2 linked regions of the Reyranella humidisoli genome follow. The main gene of each other region encodes a partner of the protein of the gene in region 2 in a complex. Links are inferred from orthologs where the notes say so. Each region holds a gene or a part of one and is shown on either strand. Other genes may lie near its edges.

Region 1 (3,014 bases), on a different replicon or contig from region 2:
TCTCGACTGCACGCTGAATGGATCGCTGACGTGACCGCGAACGATCCGATCGTTCAGCGTCTGATGAGCCACCATCCCAGGGTCATCACCCTCGGACTGGAGCGCATCGAGAGGCTGCTGAAGCGGCTGGGATCGCCGGAAACGAAGTTGCCGCCGCTGGTCCATGTCGCCGGCACCAACGGCAAGGGCTCGCTCGTTGCCTATCTGCGCGCCATGGCCGAAGCCGCGGGCTATCGCGTCCACGTCTATACCTCGCCGCATCTCGTGCGCTTCAACGAGCGCATCCGCGTCGCCAGCGAGTTGATCGAGGACGACGTGCTCGACGAGCTGCTGACCGAGTGCGAGGAGGCCAACGGCGACACGCCGATCTCCTTCTTCGACATCACCACGGCGCTCGCGTTCCTGGCCTTCTCGCGCGTGCCGGCCGAACTCGGCATCATCGAGGTCGGCATGGGCGGCCGCTTCGACAGCACCAACGTGATCGAGCCCGTTCTGTCGGCCATCACGCCGGTCGGTTACGACCATACGGGCTTTCTCGGCGACAAGCTCGAAGGCATCGCCTGGGAGAAGGCCGGCATCCTGAAGCGCGCGACGCCTGCGGTGATCGGCCGTCAGCGGGAGATCAGTGCGCAGGTCATCGAGACCGAGGCGGCCAAGCTCGCGGCGCCCCTGTTCCGCATGGGCCGCGAGTGGCAGGTGATCCCGCAGGAGGCGGGTTTCCGCTACGAAAGCGATCTGCTCACGCTCGACCTGCCGGCGCCGGCACTGATCGGCGCGCACCAGATCGACAACGCGGCGACCGCGATCGCCTGCATCGAGCGGCTGCGGGCGGCGCGCTTCGACATCGGCGATACCGCAATTCGCACGGGGCTCGCATCGGTCGAATGGCCGGCTCGCCTGCAGCGTCTCACGACGGGCCCGCTGTCGAGCTCGCTGCCGCCCGGCTGCGAGCTGTGGCTCGACGGCGGCCACAACGAGGATTGCGGCATCGTGCTCGGCCGGATGGCGGCGGAGTGGGCGAAGGAACCGGCGGCGCTGCCGCTGTATCTGATCTTCGCCATGCAGACCACCAAGGACGCGTCGGGCTTCCTGCGGCCGCTGGCGCGCTACGCCACGGCGGCACGCGCGATCCCGTTTCCCGAAGGTCATGCCGCCTACACGCCACAGGAGGCCTGTGCGAAGGCCGCCGATGTCGGGCTCGATTGCGCGCCCGCAAACGACATCGGCGCGGCGCTGGAAGACCTGTTGGCCACCCAGCCCGCGCCGATGCGCATTCTCATCTGCGGCTCGCTTTACGTCGCGGGCGAGGTCCTCGTCCGCAACGGCTGAGCCGGTACTGGATCAGACGACGGTGTTGATCCAGCTCACCAGCTTCTGCTTCGGCTCGGCGCCGATCTTGGTGGCGGCGACCTGGCCGTTCTTGAACAGCAGCAGGGTCGGGATCGAACGCACGCCGTAGCGCGTCGGCACCATCGGGTTCTCGTCGATGTTGACCTTCACCACCTTGAGCTTGCCGTCCATCTCCTTGGAGATGTCTTCGAGCGACGGGCCGATCATGCGGCACGGACCGCACCACTCGGCCCAGAAGTCGACGAGGACGGGCGTGTCTGACTTCAGGACTTCCTGCTCGAAGGAAGCATCGGTTGCTTTAACGGTCATCGTGGGTTCTCCCAAAAACACTACAGGCCGGTCGGAGGGACCGGCGCCGCCCTTGCCCCAGAAGCTAGGAACGCACGCCCCCGGAGTCAAGATGTAGCGGCATAAGGCATTGATTTATCTAGGGTTTCTGCAGAAATCTCCATCAGGCGCGGGGCCGCGGTCCACAGCAGGAAAGCCCGGACCGTGCGGCCCGGATAAATCTGCTGGAGCAGCGACCGATAGAGCGCGAGCTGGCGGCGATAGGCCAGTGCCACGTCGGCGGCTGAGTCGGGCGGCGGGCGGTTGGTCTTGTAGTCGACGATCAGGACTTCCGTTGCCGATACGGCCAGCCGGTCGACCTGGCCGCTCACCGTGAAGGTGCCGCGCGCCGTCTTCACCGTGCCGATCAACGGCACTTCGGCGCGCGATCCCTGGGCGAACAGCGCGGCATGAGCAGGCGTTTCGGTGACGGACAGTGCCTCCGCGGCCCAGCTCTCCACGTCCTCCGGCGGGAGCTCGTGCGCGGGCTGGGCGAGGAAGCGGCGGGCCGCGTCGCTGCGCGCCGACGACGGCAGGCCGGGGAGGTGTCGCAGCAGATCGTGCAACAGCAGGCCGCGCCGCCAGCGCTTTGGATCGTCGGCGATCAGCGGACTGTAGGCCCGCGGTTCGGCCGCGGCCTCGTCGGGCAGCGGCTGCGACGGTGCGAGCGGCGCCGGCGGATCGGGCTCCTCGGGCGCCGGCTGGCTCCACCAGTCCGGCAACGGCGCCTCGTCGGCGATCGGCAGTTCGGGTTGCTCCGTCTCGATAATCCGGCCCTGGTTGATCAGCTCGTAGCCATCGCCCTCCCAGCCATCGACTCCGAGAGCCGCGGTGAAGTCGAAGGGCCGCGCGACGGCACGCGCGCGCGCATGCAGCTCGTCGTCGCTGTCTGCCGCCTCGCTGCTGGCCCGCAGGCCGGTCTCGATGCGTTCGTACCAGCAGCCGCGGTCGGGCTTGCGCGAGCCGACCCAGCCGCCGACATAGAGCCGGTCCTCGGCGCGGGTCATGGCGACGTAGAGCAGCCGGTTCTGTTCCTCCAGCGCGCGGTCGCGGGCCTCGCTGCGCCAGGCGCGCGCCGCTTCGTTGGCGTCGTCGGTGCGCGGCAGCCAGAGACGGGCCTCGCCCTCGGCACCCGCCAGCAACCGCTCCGAATCGCGCGGCACGCGCGTCGTGTCGGGCAGGTAGACGATCGGCGCCTGCAGGCCCTTCGATGCGTGTACGGTCAGGATGCGCAGCTCGCGCCGCCGGTTCTGGTCGAGGTCGCGCTTGATCTCGCCGCCGCCGGTCTCGAACCAGCGCAGGAAGCCCTGCAGCGAGCCGCCTTCGATGCCCTGGTA
Region 2 (3,315 bases):
TCGCGACATAGACGGCGAGGAAGAGGAGCGTCGAGGCGAGGTCGAGCAACAGGACCTTCGACGCCTGGAAGAGGTTCTTCATGGGCTGGGCTTGCGTGAGAGTTTCATGACAACGCTGTGTATTTAACGCACGCTATCAATACACGGCGTTCCCCGCAAGGGTATCCGCTATTGCTTAGGCGACGACGACCTTGATGTAGGTGTCCTTCATCACGATCAGGCCGCGGCGGAAGGTGTAGAGGTCGCAGCCCAGCCATTCCTGCCGCTCTCCGGTCCGCAGGGTGGCGATGCGATGCCACTCCGTCACGGCCCGGTCGCCGTGGATGAACTCGCTGGTGTGGTTCCACTTCACGTCGCTGGCGGCCGCGAACAGGGGCTCGAAGTAGCTGCGGATCGCGGCCTTGCCCTTGAAGCTCTGGCCCCAATAGTCGGGACCCTTGGCGTTCCGGAATTCACCGTCCTCGGCAAAGGAATCAACAATTCCGTCGACATCGCGTCGCGCGAAAGCGTCAGCGACGCGGTGCAGGATCTCGAAGGTGACGTCGTCGGTCATTTCTTGCCTCACAATTACCGCGCGGGCTATTTCCGCCCGCTATCTCGACGGAGGCTAGGCCTCCGTCGAGATGGGAACGCCCGGCACCTGCTTGGCGGTGCGGAACACCATCATCGACTTCACGTGGCTGACGTTGGGCGCCGAGGTCAGCCGGGTGGTCAGGAATTTCTGATACTCGTCCCAGGTTTCCGCGACGATCTTCAGCAGAAAATCGGCCTCGCCGGCCAGCATGTGGCACTCGCGAACCTCGTCCCACTTCTCGATCAAATCCTCGAAGGACTTGAGGTCGGCCTCGGCCTGGCTGTTCAGGCCAACCAGGGCGAACACGGATACGCTGTAGCCCAGCGCCTCGGGGCTGAGTTCGGCATGGTAGCCCTTGATGATGCCCGCCCGTTCCAAGGCCCTGACGCGCCTCAGGCAGGGCGGCGCGGAGATGCCGGCCCGCTCGGCCAGCTCCACGTTGGTCATGCGTCCGTTCGACTGCAGGTCGCTTAGAATTCGCCGGTCAATTCGATCGAGCTTGGCCCGAGCCATCGTTTTCCTCCGTTGGCCGGGGTCTATGCCAGAACCATGCCACGCACGCAATAAAGTTGCGAGAATTCGCCGCTTGGCTGTGAACAATTGCGTGTGAAATTCACATCTGACCGTGCAACGCGGACGAGGTTTGCATATATGTGGGCGATATGCAGTTGGCGGGATGCGGAGTGGTCATGGCAGCAACTCATCGAAGCAAGGTGATGATCCTGGGCTCGGGGCCGGCGGGATACACGGCGGCGATCTACGCAGCGCGCGCCAGCCTGAAGCCGATGCTGGTGCAGGGCATCCAGCCCGGTGGACAGCTTACGATCACGACCGACGTCGAGAATTACCCGGGCTTCGCAGACGTCATCCAGGGCCCGTGGCTCATGGAGCAGATGCAGAAGCAGGCCGAACATGTCGGCACGCAGCTTTTCTTCGACACGATCGTCGACGTTGACCTGACCCGGCGGCCGTTCGTCTGCCTGGGCGATTCCGGGGACCGCTACGAGGCCGATTCGCTCATCATCGCGACCGGCGCCACGGCGCGTTGGCTGGGCATCCCGAGCGAGGAGACGTTCCGCGGCGGCGGCGTTTCGGCCTGCGCGACCTGCGACGGCTTCTTCTTCCGTGGCAAGGATGTCGTGGTGGTCGGCGGCGGCAACACCGCGGTCGAGGAGGCGCTCTACCTCACGCATCACGCCTCCAAGGTGACGCTGGTTCATCGCCGCGACAGCTTCCGCGCCGAGAAGATTCTGCAGGATCGCCTGTTCAAGAACCCGAAGGTCAGCGTCATCTGGGATCACGTGGTGGACGAGGTGCTGGGCGAGAAGACGCCGGCCCCCATCGTCACCGGCGCGCGCCTGCGCAACGTCAAGACCGGCGCGGTGCAGGACATCAAGACCGACGGTTTCTTCGTGGCGATCGGCCACTCGCCCAATACCGAGCTGTTCAAGGGCAAGCTCGACATGGACGGCGAGGGCTACCTGATCACCAAGCCCGATTCGACCGCGACGAACATCGAAGGCGTCTATGCGGCCGGCGACGTGCAGGACAAGGTCTTTCGCCAGGCCGTTACGGCAGCGGGTACCGGCTGCATGGCTGCCCTCGAGGCCGAGAAGTGGCTGGCGGCGCAGGAGGCGCGTCCCGCACAGGCCGCCGAGTAGAACCGGGAGCGAGGACAGGGGAGGCATGGGAATGGACTGGGACAAGCTGCGCATATTCCAGGCCGTGGCGGACGCCGGCAGCTTCACCCATGCCGGTGAATCGCTGAAGCTCAGCCAGTCGGCGATCTCGCGCCAGATCGGCGCGCTCGAGGAACAGCTTGGCGTCATGCTGTTCCATCGGCATGCGCGCGGCCTGATCCTCACCGAACAGGGCGAACTGCTCTATCGGACCGCGCGCGACATGGCCGCCAAGGTCAATACTGCGGAGGCGCTGCTGCGCGCCAACCAGGACAAGCCCGCCGGGCGGCTCAAGATCCACGCCACCGTGGGCTTCGGCTCGACCTGGCTGACCACGCAGATGCACGAGTTCATCGCGCTCTATCCCGAGATCGACGTAAGCCTCGTCCTGTCGGACAACGAACTGGACCTTGGCATGCGCGAAGCCGACGTGGCCATCCGCATGGTCATGCCGCGCCAGCCCGGCCTGGTTCAGCGCCACCTGCTGACGGTCCGCAGTCACGTCTATGCCTCGCACGGCTATGTGCAGAAGTACGGCAAGCCGGCCACCATCGAGGAACTGGACCAGCACCGTCTCATCATCTTCGGTGAGGACGCGCGGGCGCCGGTTCAGGACGTGAACTGGCTGCTGCGCGAGGGTAATGCCGACCAGAATCCGCGGCTGGTGGTGCTGCGGGTCAACAATACCTACGGCATCTTCCGGGCAGTCGAGTCCGGTCTGGGGATCGCCTCGCTCCCGGATTATCTGGCGCGCGAATCCACCAAGCTCGAAATGCTCCTGCCGGACCTGAATGTCCGGACGACGGATGTCTATTTCACCTATCCGGAGGAGTTGAGGCACTCCAAGCGCATCGCGGTCTTCCGTGATTTCCTGCTGCGGAAGGTGGCGGAGACCCGTTTTTAACAGCGAGATCTGCAGGATTGCATACTAAGTGCGAGGCATGCGCGCGTCGCATGCCAGTGTCCAAAACTTCACCACTACCAATCTCGGCGATGAGGCATAGGTTGATGGCAGGTTATCGACACGAAAAGTTTCGGCTGATCGCGTTCGAAACTCGGGAT

The links.
Region 1: the proteins of trxB (region 2) and trxA are in contact, whole or in part, in a crystal structure (PDB 1F6M), measured with the Escherichia coli proteins. The link is inferred for Reyranella humidisoli from one-to-one orthologs.

The regions. Positions count from the first base shown.
Region 1 is NZ_JAHOPB010000001.1:1,910,577-1,913,590, forward strand. The notes cover bases 1-2,698. They hold trxA (thioredoxin), read right to left. Parts: upstream 1,660-2,698; coding sequence 1,342-1,659; downstream 1-1,341. Other genes in these bases: accD (acetyl-CoA carboxylase, carboxyltransferase subunit beta), read left to right, coding at 1-17; KQ910_RS09395 (bifunctional folylpolyglutamate synthase/dihydrofolate synthase), read left to right, coding at 31-1,329; addA (double-strand break repair helicase AddA), read right to left, coding at 1,746-2,698. Also shown: more of addA, read right to left, coding at 2,699-3,014. UniProt on the Escherichia coli protein: Participates in various redox reactions through the reversible oxidation of its active center dithiol to a disulfide and catalyzes dithiol-disulfide exchange reactions.
Region 2 is NZ_JAHOPB010000002.1:200,870-204,184, forward strand. The notes cover bases 251-3,249. They hold trxB (thioredoxin-disulfide reductase), read left to right. Parts: upstream 251-1,263; coding sequence 1,264-2,235; downstream 2,236-3,249. Other genes in these bases: KQ910_RS19295 (nuclear transport factor 2 family protein), read right to left, coding at 251-553; KQ910_RS19300 (Lrp/AsnC family transcriptional regulator), read right to left, coding at 608-1,087; KQ910_RS19310 (LysR family transcriptional regulator), read left to right, coding at 2,267-3,157. In the rest of the region: KQ910_RS19290 (inner membrane-spanning protein YciB), read right to left, coding at 1-82; more of KQ910_RS19295, read right to left, coding at 176-250.